3 regions of the Lentzea sp. NPDC051208 genome follow, and region 3 is predicted to be linked to each of the others. Evidence: riboswitches for the same ligand, from Rfam matches in the RefSeq annotation. Region 3 holds a riboswitch; each other region holds the start of a gene.
What was found. A riboswitch is a leader RNA that binds a small molecule or an ion and turns the genes downstream of it on or off. The one in region 3 is predicted to bind glycine.
Positions count from the first base shown of each region.

Region 1: linked by a shared signal. The riboswitch ahead of gcvP (aminomethyl-transferring glycine dehydrogenase) and the one ahead of gcvT (glycine cleavage system aminomethyltransferase GcvT) in region 3 are both predicted to bind glycine.
Region 2: linked by a shared signal. The riboswitch ahead of gcvH (glycine cleavage system protein GcvH) and the one ahead of gcvT (glycine cleavage system aminomethyltransferase GcvT) in region 3 are both predicted to bind glycine.

Region 1 covers NZ_JBFBAW010000002.1:533,277-543,102, forward strand. Annotated here, with positions in the region: gene gcvP (aminomethyl-transferring glycine dehydrogenase) at 1-1,867, opposite strand, end outside; glycine riboswitch at 1,915-2,021, opposite strand; glycine riboswitch at 2,025-2,120, opposite strand; gene AB0M48_RS06940 (Clp protease N-terminal domain-containing protein) at 2,177-3,148, opposite strand; gene AB0M48_RS06945 (MerR family transcriptional regulator) at 3,236-3,802, opposite strand; gene AB0M48_RS06950 (bifunctional nuclease family protein) at 4,133-4,606, opposite strand; gene AB0M48_RS06955 (MerR family transcriptional regulator) at 4,759-5,298, opposite strand; gene garA (glycogen accumulation regulator GarA) at 5,347-5,805, opposite strand; gene gcvH (glycine cleavage system protein GcvH) at 5,919-6,302, opposite strand; gene AB0M48_RS06970 (CDP-alcohol phosphatidyltransferase family protein) at 6,345-6,926, opposite strand; gene AB0M48_RS06975 (hypothetical protein) at 7,034-7,249, opposite strand; gene AB0M48_RS06980 (ANTAR domain-containing protein) at 7,503-8,171, shown strand; gene AB0M48_RS06985 (STAS domain-containing protein) at 8,314-8,670, shown strand; gene AB0M48_RS06990 (ATP-binding protein) at 8,667-9,329, opposite strand; gene AB0M48_RS06995 (ATP-binding protein) at 9,467-9,826, shown strand, end outside.
Region 2 covers NZ_JBFBAW010000007.1:44,499-54,324, forward strand. Annotated here, with positions in the region: gene AB0M48_RS18045 (AarF/UbiB family protein) at 1-607, shown strand, start outside; gene AB0M48_RS18050 (hypothetical protein) at 604-1,008, opposite strand; gene AB0M48_RS18055 (VTT domain-containing protein) at 1,079-1,729, shown strand; gene AB0M48_RS18060 (TROVE domain-containing protein) at 2,218-3,807, shown strand; gene AB0M48_RS18065 (helix-turn-helix domain-containing protein) at 3,884-4,237, shown strand; gene AB0M48_RS18070 (L-serine ammonia-lyase) at 4,266-5,630, opposite strand; gene gcvH (glycine cleavage system protein GcvH) at 5,659-6,042, opposite strand; glycine riboswitch at 6,106-6,198, opposite strand; gene ald (alanine dehydrogenase) at 6,424-7,536, shown strand; gene AB0M48_RS18085 (TetR/AcrR family transcriptional regulator C-terminal domain-containing protein) at 7,609-8,292, opposite strand; gene AB0M48_RS18090 (MFS transporter) at 8,302-9,750, opposite strand.
Region 3 covers NZ_JBFBAW010000011.1:113,744-123,569, reverse strand. Annotated here, with positions in the region: gene AB0M48_RS26335 (prolyl oligopeptidase family serine peptidase) at 1-1,688, opposite strand, end outside; gene AB0M48_RS26330 (DUF1295 domain-containing protein) at 2,171-2,941, opposite strand; gene AB0M48_RS26325 (cyclopropane-fatty-acyl-phospholipid synthase family protein) at 2,938-4,164, opposite strand; gene AB0M48_RS26320 (hypothetical protein) at 4,325-4,996, shown strand; gene glyA (serine hydroxymethyltransferase) at 5,159-6,424, opposite strand; gene gcvT (glycine cleavage system aminomethyltransferase GcvT) at 6,438-7,532, opposite strand; glycine riboswitch at 7,629-7,723, opposite strand; glycine riboswitch at 7,724-7,829, opposite strand; gene AB0M48_RS26305 (DUF3817 domain-containing protein) at 7,875-8,177, opposite strand; gene AB0M48_RS26300 (hypothetical protein) at 8,192-8,545, opposite strand; gene AB0M48_RS26295 (transcriptional regulator) at 8,747-9,238, opposite strand; gene AB0M48_RS26290 (hypothetical protein) at 9,403-9,600, opposite strand.

The DNA of each region.
Region 1 (9,826 bases), on a different contig from region 3:
TGCCGTGGGCGGACGACGGGATCAGGCAGACGTCGCGGGCGGCGTTGCCGTTCGCGCGGTGGTAGGCGCGGATTGCCAGCAGGCCCGCGAACTCACCCTGTGAACCGGCGTTGGGCTGCAGCGACACCGCGTCGTAGCCGGTGACCTCGGCGAGCCAGGCCTCCAGGTCCGACACGATCTTCAGCAGGCCCTGGGCGTCCTCGACCGGCGCGAACGGGTGCAGCGTCGAGAACTCCGGCCACGTGATGGACTCCATCTCCGCGGTGGCGTTCAGCTTCATCGTGCAGGAGCCGAGCGGGATCATGCTGCGGTCCAGGGCGACGTCCTTGTCGGACAACGCGCGCAGGTAGCGCAGCAGCGCGGTCTCGGAGCGGTGCGCGTGGAAGACCGGGTGGGTCAGGTAGTCCGAGGTGCGGCGCAGGTCGGCCGGGATGCCGTCGGCGGTGTCGGCGTCGATGGCGTCCACATCGGACCCGGTGACACCGAAGGCCTCCCACACCGCGACGATGTGCGCGCGGGTCGTCTTCTCGTCGCAAGCGATTGCCACGACGTCGTCGTCGACCTTGCGGAGGTTGATGCCGGCCTCGCGCGCCTTCTCGACGACAGCGGCGGCCCGGCCCTCGACGCGCACCTGGACGGTGTCGAAGAACTCGCCGTGCACGACGTCGATCCCGGCCTCGCACAGGCCCGTGGCGAGCACGGTGGCCAGGCGGTGCACGCGGGTCGCGATCGAACGCAGGCCCTCGGGACCGTGGTAGACGGCGTACATGGACGCGATCACGGCCAGGAGCACCTGCGCGGTGCAGATGTTCGACGTGGCCTTCTCGCGGCGGATGTGCTGCTCGCGCGTCTGCAGGGCCAGGCGGTAGGCCAGCGAGCCGTCGGCGTCGACGGAGACACCGACGAGACGGCCGGGCAGCTGACGCTCCAGACCGGACCGGACGGCCATGTAACCGGCGTGCGGGCCGCCGAAGCCGATCGGCACGCCGAAGCGCTGCGTGGTGCCGATGACGACGTCCGCGCCGATCTCACCGGGCGCGCGCAGCAGCGTCAGCGCCAGCAGGTCGGCGACGACGACGGCCTGGGCGCCGGCGGCGTGGATCTCCTCGATCAACGCGGCCTGGTCGCGCACCACACCGGACGCACCGGGGTACGACAGCAGCACGCCGAAGAAGTCGCCGCCCAGGCCGAGGCCCTCGATGCCCTGCGACAGGTCCGCGACGACGATCTCGATACCCAGCGGCTCGGCGCGCGTCTCGATGACGGCCAGCGTCTGCGGCAGCGTGTCGGCGTCGATGACGAACTTGTTCGACTTGGACTTGCCGGCGCGGCGCACCAGCGTCATCGCCTCGGCGGCGGCGGTCGACTCGTCCAGCATGGACGCGTTCGCGACCGGCAGGCCCGTCAGGTCGCCGACCATGGTCTGGAAGTTCAGCAGCGCTTCGAGGCGGCCCTGCGAGATCTCCGGCTGGTACGGCGTGTACGCGGTGTACCAGGCAGGCGACTCGAGCACGTTGCGCAGGATCACGCCCGGCGTCACGGTGTCGTAGTAGCCGAGGCCGATCATCTGCGTCATCGGGCGGTTCTGCGAGGCGAGCTCACGGAGCTCGGCCAGCGCCTCGGTCTCGGTGGCCGGGGCGGGCAGGTCCAGCACGAGGTCGCGCTCGTGAATGGACGAAGGCACCGCGTGCTGCGCCAGCTCCTCGAGCGAACCGACGCCGATGACGTCGAGGATGCGCGCGAGTTCGGCGGGGCGCGGACCCACGTGCCGGTCGGCGAACGGGGTGCCGTGCTCGAGAGCGGCGAGCGGAATCCGGAGGGGGTGGGCCCCCTGCTGGGGGTCGGTCTTAACAGAGTCCTGCGTCATCAAACGCCTCCGGGGCTGCGGGCACACGTGTCCTGGTGCCCTCCCCGCTCTGTCCGTACCCCGAGGGGCGCCTGAGAGGTTCACCCACCGGTCAGGATGGGCTTTCACCGTCGGCGGGATCGCCAGAAAACACCTGGTGATCCACTTTCCAGAGGCGTCTCGCTCGGCGGTCCTGGATGCCTGAGAGGTTCCCGGGGAGGGACTTGCTCCTTCGGCGCCGGGCTCGGGGCCCGGTCTCTCCCGCCAGAGTTCAGCGACTACCCGAGAAGAATACCCGCAGGCAGCTCAGGTAGTCCCTAGGGACGCGACCTACATCTCAGTCCGAAGACCGGCGAGCGCCCCGGCGACCGGGTCCGCGGGGTCGTCGCGCAACGCCACGAGCAGATGCGCGGTGCCCACGACGGCGTCGCCGCGACGGGCCGCGACGAGCTTCGCCCGTTCCATCGCCCGCTCCACTTCGCCGCCGCTGACGGGCAAAGCGGCCAGGTCGATCCCCGCCTCGCGCAACGCCGCCGCCCCGCCCGACTCGAACTCCGGCTTCAGCTTTTTGCCCGCCACCTCCAGCTGGCGGTCGACGGACACCACCGCCTCCACCAGATCGCGAGAGGACACTTCCCGCCTCGCGGCCACGGCCAGCCGCCCGGCCTCGTTGCGCACGACGGTCAGCACCGGCCCGCCCAGCCCCTGGCCTCGCGCGACCCAGCGCATCAGCCAGCGCACGTACCCGCCGCCGGAGTCCCCTTCCAACGCTCCCGCCTTGCGCAGCAACCGCACGGCGGGCGCTTCCTCGATCTCCGCGTAGCGCCGCGCGGCATCGGCGCGCACCGCGGCGGCCGTCGCCTCGACGTCCACGCCGCGCAGCACGAACAGGTCGGCGGCACGTCCGGAACCCTGCTCCAGCAACGCGAGTGAGAGGTGGGTCGTGGTCAGCACGCCGCCGCCGGCCCGGGCGACCGCCGCGAGCAGACACTCCTCCAGCGCACGGCTGACGGGCAGCACGGTCTCCAGGACGAGGCGGTCGCAGGCGATGTTCATCAACGCCGTGACGTCCGGATGAGCCTCGGGAACGCCGCCGCCGTCGTCGTCCGCCCAGTGCTCGGGCCCTCGCGCCATCGCCTGGGCCCGCAGCGACTTCGCGCCGAGCTTGCGGCCGGGTCCGATGGTGTCGATCAGCGAGATCAGCAGGTTCTCGGTGCCGAGGAAGCCGAACTCCAGCCGGACCGCGCGCCGCGCCGCCGCTTCCAGCACCTTCACGACCTGGTAGGAAGGGGTGATCGTCATGCCGGAAACGCTAGGGGCGAACTGGATCCGGGCGCTTCTGCCGACCGGCCACCCACCAGTGCCAGTCGGCCACGATCAGCAGGCCGGTCAGCCGGTGGCGCGCTCACGCCGCCGGCGGGTCAGCTCGTCCTCGGTCATCGGGGCGATCTCGACGCCGTCCGCACGTTCGGACGGGAACTCGTGGATCGTGCCGGAGATCTCCCGCATCGCCCCGCTGACCGCGATGCCGAACACGCCCTGGCCACCTTGCAGCAGGTCGACGACCTCTTCGGGCGAGGTGCACTCGTAGACGGTGGTGCCGTCGGAGAAGAGCGTGATCTTGGCCAGGTCCTGCACGCCGCGGCGGCGCAGGTGGTCGACCGCGACCCTGATGTTCTGCAGGGAGACACCGGTGTCGAGCAGTCGCTTCACGACCTTGAGCACCAGGATGTCCTTGAAGGAGTACAACCGCTGGCTGCCGGAGCCGTGCGCCATCCTTATCGTCGGCGCGACCAGACCGGTCCTTGCCCAGTAGTCGAGCTGCCGGTACGTGATGCCCGCGATCTGACATGCCGCGGGTCCTCGGTAACCGACGAGCTCGTCCGGCAGCGAGGAGTCCGGGAACAGTTCACCCTGCAGCCCGGATTCGGCCCGCAAGGGCGCTTCCTCGACCACGCCTGCCTCCCCTCGGAACGGCCACGAAACTCATGACCGTCAAGCCGCCGCGTCCACTTCCGCGAAGCAGCGACGTCCACTCGAGTTCGACGGTAAGACCGGTCCGATGGCAGGTCAACGCGACGCGCGGGGAGTTGCGACTCTCAACCTTAGGTAGAGAGTCATACCCTCACCCGAACTAGCACGTTCAGGTGACGTTTAGTGATCGTTTAGCGATCGAAACGACCGTAAGTAGTCCAATCGAGGGACGTCCAAACGAACTGCCCTCACGCCCGCACGAGACGGAGTGCGACACCCGGAAAACTTCAGGCGTCCGCACCCCTGCCGTGTCTACGTGTCCGCGCCGCGGAAGTCCTCGGGGGAGACGGAGTCGAGGAACTCGCGGAACTTCTCCACCTCGTCCTCCTGCTCGTCCGGGATGATCAGGCCCGCCTCGGCCAGCACGGACTCCTCGGCGTGGATCGGCACACCGACGCGCAACGCGAGCGCCACCGAGTCCGAGGGCCGCGCGGAGACCCGCACGTCGCCGTCGAACACGAGCTCCGCGAAGAACGTGCCCTCCTGCAGGTCGGTGATCCGGACCTGTTCGAGGTTGCGCCCCAGCGCCCCGATGACGTCCTTGAGGAGGTCGTGGGTGAGCGGTCGAGCAGGACGAACGCCCTGCTGCTCCAGCGCGATCGCCGTGGCCTCGACGCTGCCGATCCAGATGGGCAGGTACCGCTCGCCCTCGGTTTCGCGCAGAAGAAGGATCGGCTGGTTCTGGGGCAGCTCCACCCGCACGCCGACGACACGCATTTCGCTCATCGGGCCTCGCCTCCCTCTAATCCGTTCGGGGACGACCCGGTTTCACACCCGAGCATCCCCCGGCGTACCTCTCCGACGCTACCCGCCAAGCGGGCCGAGTGCTCAATTGTTGCGGGCAGATCGTGATCAAGAAGGCACACTCCGCCGACTGATCAGGACTGCCGCAAGCCCGCTCGCACCAACAACGAGTGCAACGAGGCGAAGAGGCCGGCCAATTCCCGGACCGTCTCGGTATCTGAGAACGACTTCAGCAGGACCACCTCGTGATCCGCTGCCGCGCGGACCGCGCGCAGGTGCTCGCGCTCGACGCCGAGTCCGGTCATGGCCCGGATCGTGCGGAGCGCGGTGACGTCGTCGGTGGTGAAGCGGCCACCGGGGCCGGGGCGCAGCAGACCGTCGCGTTCCAGCTGGACCAGCTGTTCCGCGCTGAAACCGGTCTGGGCCAGCAGTTCGAGCCGCGAGATCGAGCCCGAGTCCACCGGGGTGGCGTCGAGCTGCTCGCGGATCACCTTGAGCGGCAAGTACCTGTCGCGTTGTGCGGACAGCACGAACCGCAACCTCTCGACGTCCGCCACGCTGAACTGGCGGTAGCCGGAGGCGGTGCGTGCCGGGCGGACCAGCCCCTCCGCTTCCAGGAAGCGGATCTTGGAGATGGTGACGTCGGGGAACTCGGGCCGAAGCTGTGCGAGCACAGCCCCGATGCTCGAGGCCCCGCGTTGTGGCCGCCCGGCCGTCACGCGTCAGGCTCCCGCGGAGCCAGGACCCGTCAGGAAGACGAGGCGGAACTTGCCGATCTGGACCTCGTCGCCGTTCGCGAGGACGGCCTGGTCGACCGGCTCACGGTTGACGTAGGTGCCGTTGAGGCTGCCGACGTCGATGACGACGAACTCGCCGCTCTCCCGGCGGAACTCGGCGTGACGGCGCGAGACCGTCACGTCGTCCAGGAAGATGTCGCTGTCGGGGTGGCGCCCGGCGCTCGTCGTGTCGCGGTCCAGCAAGAACCGGGAACCGGCGTTCGGGCCGCGCTTCACCACGAGCAGCGCGGAACCGGCGGGAAGGGCGTCAACACCGGCAACGGCCGGCTCCTGTGCGGGCGCCTCGGCGCCGCCTTCCATCTCCTGGAGGAAGTCCGCCCGGAAGACGGAGGTCCGCTCCGGGGACTGCTCCGGCGGAACGCCTGGGCCGTCGTTCGTGCTCACCTGAGCTCTCCTCCTGCTGCTGGATCCGTCACTTCCGGTAAAACCTATCGCGTTGGGGTCACCGCCTTCAGCGCGGCTCCCCTTCCGGCCGAAGATCCGGCGAAAGATCGACGTCACTCCTTCTCCACCAACGCCTTGTACGCGTCCGCGTCCAGCAGGCCTTCCAGCGCCTCGGGGTCGTTCAGCCTGATCTCGACCATCCAGCCCTCGCCGTACGGATCGGTGTTGACGGCGTCCGGCGACTGGACCAACGCGTCGTTGATGGCGGTCACCTCGCCGTCGAGCGGAGAGTAGAGGTCGGACACGCTCTTGGTGGACTCCACCTCGCCGAACGTGTCACCCGCCGCTACGGTGTGACCGACCTCGGGCAGCTGGACGAAGACGACGTCACCGAGCTGTTCCTGGGCGTAGTCGGTGATGCCGACGCGCACCGTGTTCTCGCCTGTGCTGGCGATCCACTCGTGCTCCTCGGTGTAACGAAGCTCCTCGGGAATCAACTGACTGCGCTCCTCGTGCCGAACCTGTATGGGGTGATCTTTTCACGCGACCGTGCGAGGTGTGACCCGCAGGGCCAGGAAGAACTGGTAGACGTACAGCAGCGCCGACCACAGGTAGAGGGCGCCGCCCCAGACCGTGAACGCGTAGGCGACCGGCTGCGCGAGCGCCGCCCACCCCGAGTCGCCCTGCGCCAGGAGCAGCAGGGGGAAGGCGTACAGGAGGTTGAAGGTCGCGGCCTTGCCCAGGTACGTCACCTCGAACGTGCCCCAGCCGCGTTGCCGCAGGATCAGCAGGCAGATGCCGACGACGATCTCTCGCCCGACCAGCACGAGGGCGACCCAGAGCGGCACGATGTCCCTGATCACGAACGCCAGCAACGTGCAGAACACGTAGAGGCGGTCGGCGGCGGGATCGAGCAGCGCGCCGAGGTTGCTCATCTGGTTGAGCCAGCGCGCGAGCTTGCCGTCGAGCCAGTCGGAGAACCCCGCGAACATGAGGATGAGCAGCGCCCAGCCGTCTTCGCGAGGTCCGAGCAACAGGTACAGGAAAAGCGGAACACCGGCCAGCCGCAGCACGCTGAGCAGGTTCGGAATCGTCAGCAGGCGATCAGCCGGATCACGCACACCCGCACTCTAAACGAGTGACCGCGCAGGGGCTGCCGGATGGCGTCACGGCGCGCTGTGCGACTGGTCGCGGGTATGCGGAACGTTCGTTCTCGCAGGGGTGGGGCTCAGGCTGTCCGGGTGAACGTCCAGCCGCGGCGCTGCATCTCCGCGCCGCTGATGGCGTGCGGACGGCCCCGGTCGTCGCGGCCCACCCAGCGGGCGCGGAAACCCTCGAGCACGTAGGCGTGACCCCGGCTCCACACCACGCTGCACGGCGTGGTCGGCAGCGCGGAACCGGACTCTGCGTCCTGCTGCGGCTGGGTTTCCATGGCGGTTCTCATTTCAGTCCCTCCGTGACATCAGGGATGTCGCGCACCGGGGCTCCGGCGTTATCCCTGAGAACGAATTCTGACCGACTGTGGTTCAGAACACGTGTCCTGTTTGGGTCCTTAGCGTTAACTGGGTCAAACCGCGCGCCGAGCTGTTCGGGCCCGAAGCGCGACGGATGACGAGATCCTTGCCTGCGCAACCGTTCGTCGTACGCCGATGACCGCACAACGTCCGTTCAGGATCGGCTGGGCCTAATCTCATGGCGTGAACCAGGTGAAATTCGGTGCGGAGCTCATCTCCCGGTTGATGGACCACCTGTGCTCGCGGCTCGACGGCTGCGAGGGCGTCGGCCTGAGCGTGTGGCCGGACGGCACGTTGCTGCGCTCCATCGGGGCCGCGCTCGAACTGGACGCCGAGCAGCTCAACGCCGGTGCCGGGCCGCTCGTCGACGCCTCACGCGACGAACGGCAGGTGTCCGGGGAGGTCGGCGGCACGCACGTCGTCGCCGTGCCGGGCAGCTGGGGCGACAGCGGGCCGGTCGTGCTGACGGTCTACCTGTCGCACGAGCCCCAGGTCGAGGACCTCAAGGCGATCGAGGAGATAGAGCCGCTCGTGGCGACGGCGGCCGCGGTCGTCGAGTTCTGCTCGGGCGAGGTGCTGCGCGCGGACCAGATGGTGCGGATGGTGCAGCACCGCCGTTACATCGAACAGGCGAAGGGCCTGGTCATGGGAGCACGGCCGTGCACGCCAGGAGAGGCGTTCGAACTGCTCGTGCGGGCCAGCCAGCGCGCCAACGTGAAACTGCGGGACGTGGCCACCGCGCTGGTGCTGGTCGTCGGTGGGACGCTGGAGGACGGCGCGAAGGAAGTCGTCGAGCCGCCGCCCGCCGCGTTCGAGGTCGCTCGAAGACTGTGGGACGCGCTACGCGTTTGAACCGACCATTGTCCGGGTATGGACGTCTCGACCTGTCCGGTAGAGCGGGCACTCCCGTACGGTGGTGTCCGCAGCGGTTGAGCCACCAGCCGCATCGGGGCCGCTGCGTGGCGGCTTCCTGTATTCGAGAGGAAGTACTTCGGTGACTGTGCAGGATCCGCGTGCGGAGCAGATCGAGCTGAAGGTGCGGCAGCCGGCGCCCGGAGTCACCGTCCTCGCCGTCTCCGGTGAGGTCGACATGGTGTCCGCGCCGTCGTTGCGCGACGCCCTGATCAACGGTCTCGGCGACGGTGGCGTCTTCATCGTCGACATGACCGGTGTGACGTTCCTCGGTTCCGCCGGACTGGCCGTGCTCGTCGAGGCCGCGAGGCGGGCGCAGCAGCAGGACGCCACGCTCAAGGTCGTGGCCAAGGCACGGGCCGTGACGCGTCCGCTGGAGGCGACCGGGCTCGGTGAGGTCTTCAGCCTGCACGACTCCGTCGACTCCGCCCTGGCCTAGCGCCTGCGGACGACGAGTCGGTTGCCCGCCGCACTGAGCGCCTCGGCGACGTCGTGGAGGGCCTGATCGACCCCGCCCTTCTCCACGCCGAGCCCGCTGAGCTCGACGGTCAACGGCACGGTGCCCCCACGCGCCGCCGTGGTGAGCGTGCGGCGCAGCGACGGACCTGCCTCGACAGGCACGTTCCCGCGCACGACCGCTACTACGCCGGAGGAGGTCTCGTGGATCTGGACGTCGCATTCGGGCGCCGCTCTGGCCACGGGCAGGACGGGCGAACGGGCCCGCCGCAGGCGCACGGTCGTGCCGCTCGCACTGCGGTGGATCTCGACCTCGTCCACGCTTTCACGCATGAGCAGGAAACCCCGGCCGCGCATGGTCATCGCCGGAGGCGGCACGCGCCACTGCCCGTGGTCGGTGACGTCCACCTGGGCGGAGCCGTCCAGATCGCAGTGGGCACGCACCTCCACGGTGCCGCGTGCGGCCCCCGGGTAGGCGTGCTCCACCGAGTTGTTGACCGCCTCGCTCACCGCGAGGACGAGATCACTCGCTTCGTCCTCACCGAAACCGGCACCGTGCAGCCATTCGCGAAGCTGGTGCCGCACAGGCGCCACCTCGTGCGCGTCCGCCGGGAAGCGGAGGGCAAGGAAATCTTCGTGCACCAGCACAGCGCTCCTCCGGTTGGTTGCCTTCAGCAGGTGACTTCCCTGGGCGCCCAGTCAGTACACGTGTGAAATGAGATCGATTCGGGTACGGCAATGACATGCCGTCCCTAAGCAGAACGGACTACGAGGTGGCTGTGACTCAATTGTCAGGCGTCGAGCTCCGGATGGCGGCGGATCCCACGCAGCTGTCCATCGTGCGTGCGGTCGCGGCGGACATCGCGATGCGGCAGGACTTCGACCTCGACTCGATCGAGGACCTGAAGCTCGCCGTGGACGAGACCTGTTCCACGCTGATCACGCTGGCGGCACAGGACGCCGTGCTCAGCTGCCACTTCGCGGTGGACGACAGGGGCGCCGTCCACGTCGCGGCGAAGATCTCCGCGAAGTCCGCGGCGGGTCCCGACGAGGCCAGCTTCGGCTGGCGGGTGCTGACCGCGCTCGTCGACTCCGTGCAGACGCGGGTCGAGGAGAGCGAAGGGTTCCTGGTCCACATC
Region 2 (9,826 bases), on a different contig from region 3:
GGAGCGTGCTCTGGGTCAGTTCATGGCCCGCCACCTCGGTGCGGGCATGCGTCCGGACGTGGAGATGTTCGGCGACCTGTTCCTGATCGTCTCGCGATTCGGCCTGAGCATCCCGCCGGAGATCGCGGCGGTGTTCCGGGCCCTGGCGACGCTGGAGGGCACGCTGGCGGTGCTCGCACCGGGCTTCAACATCGTCGTGGAGTCGCGGTCGTTCGCCGCCGAGCAGATCTCCGAACGGCTCACACCGGAGTCCGTGCAGCGGACCATGGCCGAGGAACTGCAGGCCGTGCTGCCCATGCTGCGCCGGTTGCCGCGGCGGATCGACCGGATCACCGGCGCGATGGAGCAGGGCCGCCTGAGCATGTCGATGAGGCTGTTCGCGGACGAGCGCGACAGGTCGTTCATCACGGGCCTGCTGCACCAGGTGATGCTGACCGCGCTGGGCGCCACCGCCGGCGTGATGGCGGTGCTGCTGCTCGGCTCGTCCGGCGGGCCGCAGATCGCCGCGGACGTGGGACTGCACCAGGTGCTCGGCTACAACCTGCTGATCATCGCCGTGCTGCTGGGCCTGCGCGTCGTCGTCACGGTGCTCAGGCCACGCAACTAGAACTGCCTGCGGTACACGGACACGTCGTCACGCCACACGCCGAACACGTCGGGCGCGGACTGGACGACCGTCATCTCGTTGAAGTGACCGAGCACCCTCCAGGCACGCGCAACCGCTTGCGCGCCCGCGTAGGCGATCGTGCAGAAGCGGCGCGGCTCGACGACCGTCCGCACGCGGTCGACGTGGCCGACGCTCATCGGCGTGTCCTGCCGCAGGTCCAACGCGTACCCGGTGCGGATGGGATCACCGGACCCCAGCACGCCCTCGATGCTGACCACCAGCCGGTCGCCCTCGAGCCGCAGGTCGTAGTGACCACTGCGTGGCGGGGTGCCACCGGTGTACGCGGAGCGTGCCGGGTCGAGCACCCAGTGCCCGAGAAAAGGCACGAGATCGTCACTCATGTGTGTCCCTTCGCGGAACCTGCGCCACTGGCGGATTGTCCGGCGCATCGGCGTGGGCGACCATCACCCGATGAGTTATGAGACGGGCGTTCGGTGGAAGTGGATACCGGCCGTCGTGCTCGGCTTCGTGCTGCTGAGCTGGATCGTGTTCGAGGCGCTGGATCTCATCGACTTCGACGGGGTCGTGACGTGGGTGCGCGGCATCGACCCGGTGTGGGCGGCGGTGGCGATCTTCGCCCTGCTCGTCGTGGACGTGCTGCTGCCCGTGCCGTCCACGCCGCTCATCGTGCTGGCCGGAACGGCACTCGGCCTGCCCCTGGGGCTGGCACTCGCGGTCATCGGATCCCTGGGTTCCTCTGCCGCAGGGTACGCCCTGGGGCGGTTCGCGGGGCCGTGGCTGGTGCGCCGGGTGGTCACCATCGAGGAACTGACCGAGATGCGGCGCTGGGGCCGTCAGTTCGGGCCCTGGTTCTTCGGGGTGGCGCGCGGCATTCCGATGATGGCGGAGACGGTGTCGGTGTCCGCCGGGGTGTCGCGGGTGTCATTCCGCACCTTCATGTCGTTCACCCTCGTCGGCACCATCCCGATTTGCGCCGCCTACGTGTTCGCCGGATCGCACGCGGACACCGTCGAGCAGATCGTGATGATCAGCGCCGTCGGTTTCCTGTTGACGGTCGGCCTGTTCTACATGCTGCGCCGGCTCGTGAAGGCGGCGCCTTAGGAAAACCCTTTGCGCGGTGTGGTTGTATGAGTGTGCGCCCGGTGCGCAGCGAAGGGTTACTTCGGTGGTTACTCAGGTTCGACTCCTGAGGCCGGTTCCGGCCGGTCTCCGCTCACCCCGGTGAGCACGTCACCCTCCGCGATTTGATCTCGGGCGTCCAAAACTCCACACCGGTCAGAATTAAATCGCTGGTCAGGTGTGGTTGCATAGAAATCGCACCCGGTGCGAAGCCAACGGTTACTTCGTCTCAAAACGCAAACACACCGTTGGCGAGTTTGATCTCGGGAGCGCACAACTCCACACGTGTCCGGTGCGAAGCAGAGGGTTACTTCCACTGTTAATGGGCGGGTTGCGGGTTCGAGTCCCGCCAGACGGGAAACCGGCTGTAGCTCAAACGGCAGAGCAGCTACGTACCTTCCGCGACCTTGATCTCGGACACGTGTGGGGTTTGTGGGCTCCCCTTTGTTTTCTCCGAGGGGGAAGTGCCAATGGCGAAGTTCAACATCTTCCGCGCGCGTCCGGCGGCCACCAGCCCCGTCACGACGGCGCCGGTACCGACTGGCGTCACCCACGAGGGTGGCGACGGCTACGCCCGCGACACGAAGTCCGAGCTGTTCCTGCTCGCCGTGTCGAACATGGGCGGCGAGGACACCTTCTACGAGTCCGGCTCGCAGCGCGACAACCGCTTCGCCCAGCTCGTGCACAAGGCCGCCCTGGCGGATCCCGAGTGGACCGCGCGTCTGCTCCAGTGGCTGCGCAGCGAGGCGAACATGCGCACGGCGTCGCTCGTCGGCGCGGCCGAGTTCGTGCTCGCGCGCCTCGTGGCCGAGTCCGACGCCGGCGTCACCAATCGCGCCGTCGTGGCCTCCGTGCTGCAGCGCGCCGACGAGCCGGGCGAACTCCTCGCCTACTGGACGAGCCAGAACGGCCGGCGCGTGCCGAAGCCGATCAAGCGCGGCATCGCCGACGCCGTCGGGCGCCTCTACAACGAGCGCGCGGTCCTCAAGTGGGACAGCGACGCCCGCGGCTTCCGCATGGCCGACGTGCTGAACCTCGCGCACCCCTCGCCTGCCGCGCCGTGGCAGGGCGCGCTCTTCCAGCACGTGCTGGACCGCCGCCGTTCCGCCGACGCCGACGTGCCCGCCGAACTGCGCGTGATCGCGGCACGGCGGGAGCTGATGGCATGGCCGGTCGAGCAGCGCCGCGCGCTGTTCGAGCGTCCCGACGCGGTCGACGTGCTGCGCAGGGCGGGGATGACGTGGGAGTCCGTGGCCGGCTGGCTGCAGGGACCGCTGACTCGTGAAGTGTGGGAGGCGCTCGCGCCGTCCATGGGTTACATGGCCCTCTTGAGGAACCTAAGGAACTTCGACGAGGCCGGCATGACCGACGAGGCCGCGGCCGCTGTCGCCGCTCGACTGGCCGACCCCGGCCAGGTCGCGCGCTCGCGGCAGTTCCCGTTCCGCTTCCTGTCCGCCTACGAGGCGGCGCCGAGCCTGCGCTGGGGCCACGCCCTGGACCAGGCGCTGCAGGCGTCGCTGTCGAACCTGCCCGCCCTGCCCGGCCGCTCGCTGATCCTCGTCGACACCTCGGCGTCGATGACGACCGGTGCGATCTCGGCGCGTTCGAAGGTCACCCCGGCGAAGGCCGCGGCGGTCTTCGGCGTCGCCCTGGGCGCGAAAGGCGAGCAGGTCGACGTGGTCGGGTTCGCGAACGGCACGTTCCGGCACGACGTCAAGCGGGGCGCTTCGGTCATCCGCGAGGTCGACCGGTTCCTCAAGCGGATCGGCGAGGTCGGGCACGGCACCGACATCGCCGGATCGCTGAAGCGCTCCTACCGGGGCCACGACCGCGTGTTCATCATCTCGGACATGCAGACGATGTCCGGGTACCACGGGCAGGGCGTCTCGGACGTCGTGCCGGCGCACGTGCCGATCTACGGGTTCAACCTCGGTGGTTACCAGAACGCCGCGTACGCCACCGGCAAGGCGAACCGCCACGAGTTCGGCGGCCTGACGGACGCGACTTTCAAGGTGATCCCCTTGCTCGAAGCAGGTCAGAACGCCACCTGGCCGTTCTGAGGCGTGAGAGCTCTCCTGACGCGGAGAGCTCTCACACTTACTTTCCGTTAGCGCGCTGACCAGGTATGATGCCGCTATGGACTACAACGTGTTCGCGAAAGCGTGCCCGTCGCGTCCCACGCTGGAGCACATCACCGGCAGGTGGGGCAGCCTGACGCTGACCGCGCTCGCCGACGGGCAGCTGCGCTTCAACGAGCTGCGCCGCCGCGTCGACGGGGTCAGCGAGAAGATGCTGTCCCAGACGTTGCAGGCGCTGGAGCGCGACGGGCTCGTGCTCCGGGAAGCCCAGAACACGAACCCGCCCCGCGTCGACTACAGCCTCACGCCGCTGGGCCGCGACACGGCCGAGCGGTTGCTGTCGTTGATCGAGCTGCTCGAAGGCCGCATGCCCGAGGTGCTGGCCGCGCAGGCCGCGTACGACGCCCGCTGAGACGTGAAGGGCTCGAGGCTCACGGAGATCAGCACTCGATGACGTTCACGGCGAGTCCGCCGCGAGCTGTCTCCTTGTACTTCACCGACATGTCCTTGCCGGTGTCCCGCATGGTCTTGATCACCTTGTCGAGCGACACGAAGTGCGAGCCGTCGCCCCGCAAAGCCATGCGCACGGCCGTGATGGCCTTGATGGACGCGACTGCGTTGCGTTCGATGCACGGGATCTGCACGAGCCCGCCGATCGGGTCGCACGTCAGGCCGAGGTTGTGCTCCATGGCGATCTCGGCGGCGTTCTCGACCTGTTCGGGGGTGCCGCCGAGCACCTCGGCTAGGCCGCCGGCGGCCATCGAGCAGGCCGAGCCGACCTCTCCCTGGCAGCCGACCTCGGCGCCGGAGATCGACGCGTTCTCCTTGAACAGCACGCCGATCGCGCCGGCGGTGAGCAGGAACCTGACCACGCCGTCGTCGGACGCTCCCGGCACGAACCTCGTGTAGTAGTGCAGGACCGCCGGGACGATGCCGGCCGCGCCGTTGGTCGGTGCGGTGACGACACGGCCGCCTGCCGCGTTCTCCTCGTTGACCGCGAGGGCGAAGAGCGTCACCCAGTCCATGACCCGCAGCGGGTCGGTGACGAAGTGTTCGCCCTCCAGGCGTTTGCGCATCTCGGCGGCGCGGCGGCGGACCTTCAGGCCGCCGGGCAGGATGCCGTGCTCGTTGCAGCCGCGTTCGACGCACTCCTGCATGACGTGCCAGATGTGCAGAAGCCCTTGGCGGATCTCGGCTTCCGTGCGCCACGACTGCTCGTTGGCCATCATGATCTCGCTGATCGACAGGCCGGTCTCGCGGCAGCGCGCGAGGAGCTGGTCGCCGGTCAGGAACGGGTGCGGCAACGGCGTGGAGTCCGGCTTGATCCGGTCGGTGCCGGATGCGTTCTCGTCGACGACGAAACCGCCGCCGATCGAGTAGTAGACGGCGTGCTCCACCGACTTGCCGTCCGCGAACGCCTCGAAGCTCATCCCGTTGGGGTGCAACGGGAGTGACTTGCGGCGGTGCATGACGAGGTCGCGGTCGTGCGCGAAGGCGATCTCGTGCGTGCCGCCGAGCTTCAGCCGTCCGGTGGAGATGATCTCCTCGACGCGGGCGGCCGCGGCGGTGGGATCGACTTCTTCGGGGAGGTTGCCTTCGAGGCCGAGGAACACGGCCTTGGGGCTGCCGTGGCCGTGGCCGGTCGCGCCGAGCGAGCCGAACAGCTCTACGTGCACGCGGTCCACTTCGGACGCACGCGCGCCGAGCTTCTCGACGAACATCGCGGCCGCGCGCATCGGTCCGACCGTGTGGGAGCTGGACGGTCCGATGCCGACGGAGAAAAGGTCGAAAACGCTGATCGCCACTGATCAGTCCTTCGTGGTGGTGGGGCGGTCAGTCAGATTTGGTGAGTTCGGCGTACTTCGCCGCCGTGAGCAGGTTCTCGGCCGAGTCGACGCGAACCTTGAACAGCCAGCCGGCGCCGTACGGGTCGCTGTTCACGAGGGCCGGGTCGTCCACGACGGCGCTGTTGACCTCGATCACCTCACCGGTGACGGGCGAGAACAGGTCGCTCACGGACTTGGTGGACTCCAGCTCGCCGCAGACCTCGTTGGTGACGACCTTGGCACCGACCTCGGGCAGCTGGATGAAGACGATGTCGCCGAGCGCGTCGGCCGCGTACTCGGTGATTCCGCAGGTCAGCGGGTCCTGGGTGCCCGGCGTCCAGTCGACCCACTCGTGCTCGACGGTGTAGAGCAGGTTCTCGGGGAACTCCACGGCGCGACTCCTCTGGCTGTGACGGGTCAGGAAACTTGCGCCCCCTCCGCCGTGCAGAGTTGCCTACCCCGGGTGGTCTTGCTGCCTGAGAGTGTGCGGGAGCTTGCCCCTTCGGCGCCTCGACCAGTTCGTCGAGGTCTCTCCCACGCGGGTTCTGGCGCTGGCGCGCCGCGGCCGGTGTTCAGTTGTCCGGGGCGAACGCTATGTGCGCCCCCCGCCGAGTGTCAACGCGGGCCGGTCGAGCGGAACGCGAACCGGGCTCAGGTCGCTTTGTCCCAGATGAACAACCATCGGGGTACCAGATAGTGCGACCAGCACAGTGACATGACCTTGTGCCTGCCTCACATTGTGAGATGTCGGCCACCGAACGGAGGAGTCATCGTGCGGATCGCAGTTCCTCGCGAGATCAAGAACCACGAGTACCGCGTCGCTCTCACCCCTGCCGGTGCGCACGAGCTGACCAGCCGCGGGCACGACGTCTACGTCGAGCAGGGCGCCGGTCTCGGGTCCGCGATCACCGACGAGGAGTACCTCGCCGCGGGTGCCAAGGTCCTCGCGACCGCCGACGACGTCTGGGCCGAGGGCGACCTGGTCCTCAAGGTCAAGGAGCCGATCGCCGAGGAGTACCCCCGTCTCCGCGCCGGCCAGACCCTCTTCACGTACCTGCACCTCGCCGCCGACAAGCCGCTGACCGAGGCGCTGCTCGCGTCCGGCACCACGGCCATCGCCTACGAGACCGTGCAGCTGCCGAACCGCGCGCTGCCGCTGCTCGCCCCGATGTCCGAGGTCGCGGGCCGGCTGGCCCCGCAGGTCGGCGCGTTCGCGCTGATGAAGCCCTCCGGCGGCCGCGGCGTGCTGCCCGGCGGCGTCCCCGGTGTCGCCCCGGCCCGCGTGGTCGTCATCGGCGGCGGTGTGGCGGGCGTCAACGCCGCGACCATCGCCGTCGGCATGGGCGCCGACGTGCAGATCCTGGACACCAACGTCGACCGCCTGCGCCAGGTCGACGCCCAGTTCCAGGGCCGTCTGCGCACGCTCGCCTCGAACTCGTTCGCGATCGAGCAGGCCGTCCGCGAGGCCGACCTGGTCATCGGTGCCGTGCTCGTCCCCGGTGCCGCGGCTCCGAAGCTCGTCTCGAACGCGCTGGTCGCCGAGATGAAGCCGGGTTCGGTGCTCGTCGACATCGCCATCGACCAGGGCGGTTGCTTCGAGGACTCCCGCGCCACCACGCACGCCGAGCCGACCTACGAGGTCCACAACTCGGTCTTCTACTGCGTCGCGAACATGCCGGGCGCCGTCCCGCGCACCTCGACCTACGCGCTGACCAACGTGACGCTGCCGTACGCCGTCGCGCTGGCCGACAAGGGCTGGGAGAAGGCGCTCAAGGACGACCGTTCGCTCGCCCTGGGCCTGAACGTCCACGCCGGTCTGCTGACCAACGGCCCGGTGGCCGAGGCGACCGGCCTCGTGCACACGCCGCTGGACACCGTCGTCTGAAAGCCAACTGGATGATTGAGGCCCCCGCACGCGTGAATCGCTGCGGGGGTTTCGCCCATCTGGCGCCGATGCTCACGGCCGCAGCGCCTCCAGCTTCGCCTTGACGCCCTCGATCACGCAGTCCAGCCCGAACTCGAACTGGCGCTCGAGCGACCACAACTCGCTCTCGTCCAGCATCGCGACGTACCTGGGGTGCTTGTCCCGGTAGAGGTCGGCGATCTTGTCCATGTCCGGCGGCGGCGAGTCCATCCCGCCGCGGCCGATGAAGTTGACCTCGGCGATCGCGTACCCGTTGACGAAGCTGCCCACCGTGGAGATCGACTGGGCGGCGGCCACGGTCGACAGTCCGGCGCGCATCATCGGCCCGAACATGGCGTCCGCGTACGCCACGGCGTTCGGGCCGATGGTGTTGAACTCCCCGATGCCGCGAATCCACCACGGGTGCTTGAGCGCGAGCTGACGCAACTCGCGCATCATCCCGCGCACCGCGGTCTCCCAGTCGGTCTCGGTGTCGGGGAGGGTGAACTCGCCGTAGACCTCGTCGAGGCACAGCTCGATCAGCGCGTCCTTCGTCGGCACGTGCCAGTACAGCGACATCGGCGCCGCGCCCAGTTCGGCCGCGAGCTTGCGCATCGAGAGCTTCTGCAGACCGTGCGCGTCCAGCATCTCCATCGCCTTGCGGACGATCGCCTCCCGGCTCAGGCCGAGGGGCTGGCCGCTGCCGGGCCTGGGCTTGCTGAACCACACGCTCTCCACGAAGCGATCCTAAGCACGCCTGAGCAACACGCTGGCCACAACACCTCCCAGGAACACGGCGACGGCGCCGATGACCAGGCTGACGCTCATGCCGTTCGAGAACGCCTCGCGCACGACCGTGATGTCCGCACCGCTGTGCAGCGCCTCCGTCAGCGAGCGCCCTGAGACGCCCTCCGGCAGCGAGGCCACGAACCGCGCCGACAGCAGTGCGCCCAGCACCGCGATGCCGAACGACGAGCCCAGTTCCGTCAGCGTGCCCGACAGCCCGGACGCGATTCCGGCGCGTTCCGGTGGGATCGAGCCCATCAGCGCGTTGACCGCGACCGGCTGGGACACACCGACACCCACGCCGATGAGGACCAGCCCGGCCAGCGTCGGCGGGTAGGTGGTGCCGACGGACAGCAGTGCCACGCCGCCCGCGACGATCGTCATGCCGAGCAGCATCGCCCGGCCCGCGCCGAGCTTCATCACGAGCTGTCCCAACGTGTTGCTGGTGACGAGCAACGCGATCGCCATCGGCGCCACGCGCACGCCGGCCTCCAGCGGGCTGTAGCCGAGCACGCCCTGGAGGTGTTGCGTCAGCAGGAAGAGCGAGCCCGCCATGCCGAACGCCGCCAGCACGCCCGACGCCACCGCGCCGGTGAAACGGCGGTTCTTGAAGAACCCGAGATCGAGCATCGGATCGCTGGTGTGCCGTTCCCACAACGCGAATCCGGTCATCGTCACCAGGCCGATCGCCACCGGCACGCCGAACTCCGCCGAGCCGAACCCGTGCTCCGGCACCTCGATCACCGCGTACACGATCGACACCATGCCGACGATCGACAGCACCGAGCCGAGCACGTCCGGCTTGCGCACGGCCGGGTCCTTGGACTCCGGCACCAGCATCGCGACGGCCGCGATCGCGAGGATCGCCACCGGCACGTTGATCAGGAACACCGAGCCCCACCAGAAGTGCTTGATCAGCGCACCGCCGATCACCGGTCCCGCCGCGAAGCCGAGACTCGTGACGGCGGCCCAGATGCCGATGGCCTTCGGGCGTTCCTTGTCGTCGAACAGCTGCATCAGCACGGCCAGCGTGCCCGGCATCAGCACCGCGGCACCGATGCCCATGAAGCCGCGGGCCGCGATCAGCGCCTCGGACGAGGTCGCGTACGCCGCGACCGCGCTGCCCGTGCCGAACAGCACCAGACCGGCCAGCAGTGCGCGCTTGCGGCCGAACCTGTCGCTGAGCGAGCCGGTCGTGAGCAGCAGGCCCGCCAGTGCCAGCGAGTAGGCGTTGATCATCCACTGGATGTCCGCGGTGCTGGCGTCCAAGCCCGTCGAGATCGACGGGATGGCCACGTTCAGCACGGTGTTGTCCAGCACCACGACCATCACGGACAGGCACAGCACGCCGAGCACGGCCCAGCGTTGCGGATGCGGGTGCGCCACGACCTTCTCGGTCGTCGAAGTCATCGTTCCTCCCCCTTACGGTGTACGAGCAACTTACAGCGTACGAGAGCGGAGGGCGCAAGAGGATTTCGCGCAGAGC
Region 3 (9,826 bases):
AGGACGGCCAGGGCGCTCAGGTAGCCGCCGTAGGACCAGCCCCGGATCGCCACTCGGGTGAGGTCGAGGTCCGGTTCGAGCGCGGCGGCCGCGTGGAGGGCGTCGACCTGGTCCTCCAGGGTGGCGCCGGCGAAGTCGAACGCGATCGCGCGCTCCCAGGCGAGGCCCCGGCCCGGCGTGCCGCGGCCGTCGGCGACGAGGACCGCGAAGCCCTGGTCCGCCAGCCACTGCGAGGCCAGGAAGGCGTTCTGGGCCGACAGGACGCGCTGGGCGTGCGGGCCGCCGTACGGGTCCATCAGCACCGGGAGCTTGGTGCCCGGGACGTGACCGGTGGGCAGCAGGAGCGCGGCGCGGATGGAACGTTCGCCGAGGGTCAGCATGCGCGGAGATGCCTTGAGCACCGGCGTGTCCGCCCACGACTCGATGACGTGGTCACCGACCCGCACCCGTGCGCCGAACCAGTCCAAAGTGGCCGACACGAGGACAACCGTGTCATCGCCCCGAACCGCGGAGTGCACACCGTCCTCCGAGGACAGTCGCTCGACGCCGTCGCCGACCGAGTAGACGTGCACCTGCGTCGGGTCGCCGGCTTCGGAGGCGGCCACGAGGATCGAGTCGTCGGCGATGTCGAGCACCCGGCGCACCTGCAGGCCCGAGGTCAGGACCTCGTCGCCCACCCGGAGCGCGTACTCGTCGCCCTCCCCCACGATCCGCACGAGACGGCCGTCCGGAGTCCACGCCGGAGCGCCGTCGCTGACCTCGAGCCACGTCGGGTCGGTCTCGACCGCGAGCTCGGTGACGGCGCCGGTCTCGGGGGACAACGTGTAGATCCGGCGGGTGCGCTGGTCACGGGTCTGCGTCGTGATCAGCGGGGCGCCGCCGGACGACCAGTGCACGTCGTTGAGGTAGTCGAATTCCAGCAGCACCGGGACGAAGGTGGTGTCGAGCGACACCACGTGCAGCGACACCGCGGCGTTGGCCGTACCCGCCGCCGGGTAGGCGATCTCGGTGGCGGCGGTGCCGGGGTTCGCCGGGTCTGCGATGTACCAGCGCTGCACCGGAGCGTTGTTCACGCGCGCGGCGATGAGGCGGTTGCCGTTCGGCTCCCACCAGTAGCCGCGGTAGCGCGACATCTCCTCGGCCGCGATGAACTCGGCGAGACCGAACGTCACGTCGTCGCCGTCCGGCTCGGCGACGGCGTAGTCCTCACCGGAGCCCAGCTCGACCACGCGCAGGGTGCCGTTCGTGACGTACGCCACCCGCCGCCCGGTCGGGTCGACGCGCGGGTCGACGACGCCACCCCGGGTAGGCAGCTCACGAGCGGTACCGCTCACCAGGTCGGCCACGAACAGGCGGCCGGACAGCGCGAACGAGGCCACCGAAGCGTCGCGGGAGAGTGCGTAACCGACGATGCCCGCACCGGACTCACGCGTGCGCTCGCGGCGTGCCTTCTCCTCCGCCGGCAGGTCCTCCGGATCGGACAGCAGCGTCGCCGGATCGACGAGCAGCCGTTCGACGCCGGTGGTCGTGTTCAGCTCCCAGAGCCCGTTCGCACGGCTTGTGGCCGTGGCCGGGCGCAGGAAGAAGACACGTGCGCCGTCCGCCGACACCGCGAAGGTCCTCGGTGCGCCGACGGTGAACCGCTGGGTGCGCGCCTGTTGGCGCGGGAAGGAGATGTCGTTGCCCACGCTCCAACATTAACCCGCGCACGCGCGGCGCACGGGCGCTGTGACGTGCACTGCCTCTGACGACGGGCGCTGCCGAGCCGTCCGTGGGAGGCACGGCAGGACACCCGGCACGCCGCCGAGTGGACGCGGGCCAGGCTGCCTGTCGAGGCTGCGGCGAGGCGCATACACGCCGCCGGAGGACACCGCGGCAGGCCGCCCGTGGGAGGCGTGGAAGACCGCCGACACGTCCACGGAGGGATTGCTGGACATCGCGGCTCCGCGGTCGACACCGAAGCGCCGACCGCTGCGGCGAACACGAGCCTCCGGCAGCCACGACGAACGCCAGAACTCCGGCCGAGGCCACCGCGGCGAGCCGAAACTTCGAACACCACCGCGCGCATCCCCGCCGCCGAACGCCAAACCCCGCGACACCTGCCGACCGCGGACCCGCGACCCGTCCCGAGACGAACCGCGCCACGCCGCCGCGCGCCCCACCGCGTCCGCTACCCCACGCGACTCTTCGGAGGCAGCGGGACGAAGCCGCTGGTGCGCCGCACGTACTCGGCATAGCCGGGACGACGCGACACGATGTCCTTCTCCAGCAACGGTTTGCCGCTGCCCTTCGCGAGCAGCCACGTCATGACCACCGGACCGATGATCGTGAGCGCGGTGAGCCACGACTGCAACGCGAACAGGTACAGGCCCCACCACACGACGGAGTCACCGAAGTAGTTCGGATGCCTTGTGTAGCGCCACAAACCGCGGTCCATCACGGCGCCCTTGTTCGCCGGGTCCGCCCGGAACCGGGAGAGCTGCCAGTCACCCACGGCCTCGAAGACGAAGCCGACCGTCCACACGCCAGTGCCCAGCCAATCTAGCACTCCGAACGGGGCCGAAAGGTGCTGCGCGGCCTGGACGGGCAGCGACACGATCCACATCAGCACGGCCTGAAGCAGGTAGACGCCGTACATCCGCAGGCGTGGATTTCCCTTGGCTCGCCTCATGATGTTCTGATAGCGCGGATCTTCGTCCTTGCCGCGGTTGCGCGAGTGGATGTGCACGCCCAGGCGTACGCCCCACACCACGGTGAGAGCGGTGACCACCCACTGCCGAGTGGGTTCGCCTTCCGCGAACAGCAACGTGATCACCGCGATCACGGCGAAGCCAGGGCCCCACACCGAGTCGACCAGGTCGTAGCGCTTGCGGGAGTCCGCGTACAGGAACAGGCCGCTGAGCAGTGCCGGCACCACGACGAAGCTGATCAGGAAGCTCACCGGGCCACCAGCTCACGACGCACGCGTGGCATGCCGCTGCGGCCGCTCTCGCTCCTGCGCACCGCGAGGATCTGATCCACCCCCATCCGGCCCTCCTCGAACGTCAGCGCGCCGCCCGCGAGGTACAGCCGCCACACGCGCGCCTGGCCCTCGCCGACCAGGGCGACGACCTCGTCCCAGCGCTCTTCGAGAGTCTGTCCCCACGCCCGTACGGTCCACACGTAGTGCTCGCGCAACGCATGCACGTCACGGATCTCCAGGCCGGCGTCTTCGAGAAAACCAGTCGTGGCACTGACCGGCCGCATGTGCATGTCCGGCGCGACGTACGACTCGATGAACGCCCCACCGCCCGGTGCGTTGCGTCCGCGCGACATCTGCTGCAGCAGCAGGCGGCCCTCCGGCTTGAGCAGCCGGTGCAGCGTCGAGGCGTACTCGGGGTAGTTGCTCTCGCCGACGTGCTCGCCCATCTCGATCGTGGAGATCGCGTCGAACGGCTCGTCGCGCACCTCGCGGTAGTCCTGCAACCGCACCTCGACCCGGCCGGTCAGTCCTTCGGCCTCGATCCGGCCGAGGATGTGCGCGCGCTGCTGGGCGGAGATCGTCACCCCGGTCGCGCGCACGCCGTAGTGCTTGGCGGCGTGGATGATCATCGAACCCCACCCGCAGCCGACGTCCAGCAGGCGCATGCCCGGCTCCAGGCCGAGCTTGCGGCACACGAGGTCCAGCTTGTTGTGCTGCGCCTGCGCGAGCGGCTCGTCGTCGGACGTGAAGTACGCGCACGAGTAGGCCATGCTCGGGTCGAGCACGAGCCGGTAGAAGTCGTTGCTCAGATCGTAGTGGTGCGAAATGGCGTCACGGTCGCGGCTCTTCGTGTGCAGCGCCCCTTTCAGCCGGGCTTCCTCCTTCGGCGCGTCCGGGTTGGGCCCCAGGACCTTCAACCGCCACGCGAGCTTCGCGACCTCCGAGAGCCGGGGCCGCCGGGTGACACCCCGCCGCACGAGTCCCCAGATCTGCGAGAGACCGGTGGCGAGATCGCCCTCGACGTCGAGCTCCCCGCTCACGTACGCGCGGGCGAGCCCCAGTTCGTTCGGACTCCAGACGAGCCGCCGCAACGCGTCGCGGGAGCGGATCACGAGCACCGTGCCGTCCTGCGGTCCGGCCACACTTCCGTCCCAGGCCCGAAATCCGATCGGCAACGGTGCACCCAGCACTCGTTCGGCCATTCCTGCCAGCTGACCTGCGACGACCACCCTGCACCTCCTGTGTGACCTGGCTCCGCCAGACGTTCGAGACGGGACGAGGTTCGGTTCGTTTCTGAACCGAGACGCAACCCCGGCCGTATGGCCTGGATAGAGCGAACGGATGGACGAGGAGGACATGAGTGTGATCCGACGTAACCGCATTGCCATCGGGCTCGCCGCGGGACTGGCAGTTGTGCTGGGTCTGGGTGTCTGGAGCGCCACTGGCAGTGGCACGAACTCCAAGCCGGTGGCACAAACCGAAACCGACCTGGGCGTCCTCGGTGACTACGGCGACGTGGGTCAGCCCCCGGTACTCCAGGAGCCCGCGCAGGCCCCCGAAGCCCCTGTACAGCAGCAGGCCCCGGAAGTTCCGGCCGCGCAGCCCCCTGCGGCGCAACCCCCGGCAGCAGCCCCGGTCAGCACGTTGAAGCTGGTCGGCAAGCCCGTCGACAAGATGGGCCTCGTGGTCCAGGACGGCGACGGCCGCACCCTTTACCGCTTCGACAAGGACACCCCGAAGCCCGAAGGCAAGTCGAACTGCAACAACCAGTGCGCCGTGACGTGGCCGCCGCTGATCGCGGACACGATCCCGCAGGTCGAAGGCGTCGACGCGAAGCTCGTCTCGCTGATCACGCGCGCTGACGGCAAGAAGCAGGTCGCCATCGACGGCTGGGCCCTTTACACCTACTCGCAGGACCCGAAGCCGGGCGCGTGGAAGGGCCAGGGCGTTGGTGGCACCTGGTTCGTCATCCAGCCCGACGGCAAGCGCAACGTGGAGTGCCTGCCCCCTGGTGTCACGGCCCCCGCTGCGTAACCCCACAGCATCCCTTTAGGACGGTCCATCTGAAACACACATCACCCTGACACGGTGAAACCCCGGCCCTGGGGAAGGGGCCGGGGTTCCCGTCGTTTCGCTCTCGGGTCACCAACGCAAAGGGCGCCACCGGTTTTCGGTGGCGCCCCTCGTCGTTCAGCGTCAGAGCGTGGAGTACAGCGGGTGCTTCGCCGCCAGCACCTCGACGCGCGCACGCAGCTCGTCGATCGCCGCGTCCGGCTTCAGGGCCTCCGCGATCACGTCGGCGACCTCGGTGAAGTCCACCTCGCCGAACCCTCGGGTCGCGAGCGCCGGCGTACCGATCCGCAGGCCGGACGTGACCATCGGCGGGCGCGGGTCGTTCGGAACGGCGTTGCGGTTGACCGTGATGCCGATCTGGTGCAGCACGTCCTCGGCCTGCTTGCCGTCCAGTTCGGAGTTCACCAGGTCGACGAGGACCAGGTGCACGTCCGTGCCCCCGGTCAGCACCTTCACGCCGGCCGCCGCGACGTCCGCCTGCGACAGGCGCTCGGCCAGGATCCGCGCGCCCTCGAGCGTGCGGCGCTGGCGGTCCGCGAACTCCGGCGAGGCGGCGTGCTTGAACGCCACCGCCTTGGCCGCGATCACGTGCTCCAGCGGGCCGCCCTGCTGGCCGGGGAACACCGCCGAGTTGATCTTCTTGGCGATGTCGGCGTCGTTCGACAGGATCACGCCGCCACGGGGACCGCCGAGGGTCTTGTGCGTCGTGGTCGTCGTGACGTGCGCGTGCGGCACGGGCGACGGGTGCAGGTCGGCGGCGACGAGGCCGGCGAAGTGCGCCATGTCGACCATCAGGTACGCCTCGACCGAGTCCGCGATGCGGCGGAACTCGGCGAAGTCCAGCTGGCGCGGGTAGGCGGACCAGCCGGCGACGATCAGCTTCGGCCGGTGCTCCTGCGCCAGGCGCTCGACCTCGGCCATGTCGACGCGACCGTCGGAGTCCGCGACGTGGTACGGCACGACGTTGTAGAGCTTGCCGGAGAAGTTGATGCGCATGCCGTGCGTCAGGTGGCCGCCGTGCGCGAGGTCCAGGCCCAGGATCGTGTCGCCGGGCTGGAGCAGAGCGAACATCGCGGCCGCGTTGGCCTGCGCGCCCGAGTGCGGCTGGACGTTCGCGAAACCGGCGCCGAAGAGCGACTTGATGCGCTCGATGGCGAGGCGCTCGACGACGTCCACGTGCTCGCAGCCGCCGTAGTAGCGGCGGCCGGGGTAGCCCTCCGCGTACTTGTTGGTCAGGACGGAGCCCTGGGCCTGCAGCACCGAGACGGGCGTGAAGTTCTCCGAGGCGATCATCTCGAGCGTGCCCTGCTGGCGTGCCAGCTCGGCCGCAACGGCCTCGGCCACCTCGGGGTCGTACTCCGCGAGGGAGGCGTTGAACTGGTCGGACATCTGGAGGATCTCCCTACTTGGCGCGCTTGTAGAACGGAAGTGCGACGACCTCGACCGGCTGCTTCTTGCCGCGGACGTCCACCAGCAGTGAGGTGCCGGGCTCGGCACTGTCCTTCGACACGTAGGCCATGGCGACGGAGTAGCCGAGGGTCGGGGACAGCGCGCCCGACGTCACCTCGCCCACGACCTCGTCGCCGTCGAGCACCGCGTAGCCGTGGCGCGGGGCGCGGCGCTCGGGCGTCTTCAGTCCGACGAGGACCGAGTCCACCCCAGACTCGGCGACCTTGGTCAGCGCCTCGCGGCCCACGAAGTCGCCGGGCTTGTCGAGCTTCACCACGCGGCCCAGGTTCGCGTTGTACGGCGTCAGCGACGTCGTGAGTTCGTTGCCGTACAACGGCATCCCGGCTTCGAGACGCAACGTGTCGCGGCAGCCGAGACCGCACGGCTTGAGCTCGTGCGCCTCGCCCGCGGACAGCAACGCGGCCCAGACCGCGGGCGCGTCGGCGGGCGCGACGAAGAGCTCGAAGCCCTCCTCGCCGGTGTACCCGGTGCGGGCGAGCAGCGCGTCGACACCGGCCACGGTGGACGGGTACGAGGCGTAGTACTTGACCGCCGACAGGTCGGTCTCGGTCAGGCCGGAGAGGATCTCGACCGACTTCGGGCCCTGGATCGCGATCAGCGCGTAGTCCGTCGAGGCGTCCGTGACGACGGTGTCGAACCCGGCGGCGCGCTCGACCAGGGCCTCGGCGACGACCAGAGCGTTCGAGGCGTTCGCGACGACCATGAACTCCTCGTCGCCCAGGCGGTACACGATCAGGTCGTCGATCACGCCGCCGTCGGCCTGGGTGATCATCGTGTAGCGCGCCTTGCCGACGGCGAGTGCCGAGATGTGGCCGACCAGCGCGTAGTCGAGGGCCTCACCGGCCTGCGGTCCGGTCAGGACGATCTCACCCATGTGCGTGAGGTCGAACAGGCCCGCGGTCGTGCGCACCGCGTGGTGCTCCGCCAGCTCGGACGAGTAGCGCAGCGGCATCCGCCAGCCCGCGAAGTCGGTGAACATCGCGCCGAGCTGCTCGTGCTCGGCGTTCAGAGGCGTGAGGCGGGACATCAGAACGGTCCTCCAGGGTGCGCCGAAGAGCCGGACGCGGCCGGCTGAGGCATCAGAAGAATGACACGGTCCATCGGAGACTCCTCACTAGAGCGAGCCTCCCCCTCTGTCATGAGCCTGAGAGCTTCACCGCGCGGAGCGCGGCTTGCACCGTGGGCGAGGCTGCTGATGAGCCTGCTTTCCAGAGTTGCCTTCGTCGCGCGGTACCTGTGCCTGAGAGATTCCGGGGAGGGATTGCTCCTTCGGCGCCCGCCCGAGGTGATCAAAATCTCGAGGGGTCTCTTCCGCGCGACATCGACGGCCGTGTTCAGTTGTCAGCCCCAGACGCTAGCAGGCCAAACGTCACAGCGGGACGCCCTGAGCAGTCTTCTCGACCACCTTGCGCTCCGCCCAGAAGGACAGGAACGGGATCGTGCCGGCGAGCAGCACCAGCGCGGTGCCCTTGATCGACCAGCGCAGCTTCAGCGCCAGGTCGACCGAAATCACCAGGTAGATGGCGTAGAGGAAGCCGTGGATCGGGCCGACGACCTTCATCGCGCCGTCCATGTCCGCGGCGTACTTGAGCACCATGGCCACGACCAGGAGCAACAGGAAGACTCCGACCACGTAAGCCATGACCCTGAACCGGGTCAACGCACCCTTCATCTGCCCGCCTTCGCTCAACGACCGTCCCGCGCGTTGAGGTCCGCGAGCATGCGGTTGTAGGCCGCGAGCTCCGCGTCTTCTTCGTCGTCGAAGTGCTCGACAGGCGCGGGTTTGACGGCGTCAACGGTAGCCACCGGTGCGGGAGCGGGCGCAACCGGCTCCGGTGCGAGATCCGCGTCACGGTTCTGGCGCGCCAAACGGCGGAAACGCCACACCATGAAGAGGGGGAAGAGGCCGAAGAGCGGCCACTGGAGCACGTAACCGAGGTTCTGGAACGTGCCGCTGGCGGACTCGAAGCGCTGCCACTGCCACCACGCGAGCCCGCAACAGGCGACCAGCGCCGCCAGACAGGCGAACGCGATCAGCACACGCTGGGGAGTAAGGAGGCCGCGCACGACCTCCACACTACAAGTTGGAGATTGGGTGGGGCCTCCTGGGCGGAGGCCGACCCGTTGGGGGTCCGGGGGGCTTGCCCCCCGGCTGGGGCGTGGGGGCTCGGCCCCCACAAGACACGCGGAACAAGCTCGGCGAGCGCGTTCCGCGAGCATGCGGCTCCCGCTTGTGGAGCCCTATGCCACGCCGTCCCGGCGCTGCCTCTGCAGACGTGCGACGCACCAGGCTGCGGCAGAACCGCGGCGGAGGTGCTGGAGAACCGTCATCGGTCCCAGGCGCCGACCGAGGTCGGCAGGAGACAGGCCGGCCGCGCGGTAGTCGAGCGCGCGCTGGTCCAACGGGCTGATGCCCGCGTCCCACCACTGCTCGGCCTCGGCGACGTCGCCCACCAGCTGCCAGTAGCTCGCCGCGGCGGCGAGCAGTGCCTCGGGTGCCTCCGGCGCCCGCTTGCGCATCGCGGCCACGTAGGCCGGATCCGCCGAGTCGACCTTGACCAAGCCACGCGACCCGCTCCTGCCTCCCCGCTGCACGGGGATGCCTGGCGCCGAGGGGGGAGCCTCCGCGAGCCATGCGTTCTTGATCCGGTTCACCTCCTGCATCTCTGCGTCATCAGACCGTTCAGCCGCCCACTGCTGCAACAGCTCGTGGACCCCGGAGTCCTCGACCATATGTGCCTCCTCGTCGGTCGGGGATCGGCCATTGCAGCGGAAGGTATTCGGTAGGTCTGACAATCGCCAGACCCTGAATCCCCAGAACACCCGTTACCAGTGCGTGATTGGCCTCATTCCACCCGTCCGGCTCAACGCAGACAGCCGAGGATCACCCGCTGTCACTAGCTGATCGGGGTGGCCGTGCCGAAGAGGCTCCTGACGAAGGTGATGATCGACTCCGCGCCCTGACGCAGCCAGCCGAGTACCTGCTGCACCGCCGAGGCGGACTGCTCGGGCTGGGTGATCAGGAGGAACAGCACCAGCGCGACGCCCGCCAGCACTAGCACCTTCTTGAGGTTCACAGGTACCTCTCCGTCCATGTGGTTCACCGGTCGAGCGGCGGACCGCCCGTGTCACCCGCCATGGTCCCTCATTCACCCTTGCGATGAACAACGACCACGCCAAACTCGTCACAGGATCCACCGGCGACGCACGTCTGCACGACGGCCAACGTCACCCGAATGGCGGCTAAAGACAGGCGTCAGCAGCGCCGATGTCCTGGGCACGAGGTGAACACGGAGCCCCTCGCATCCCACAGCTTGGAAG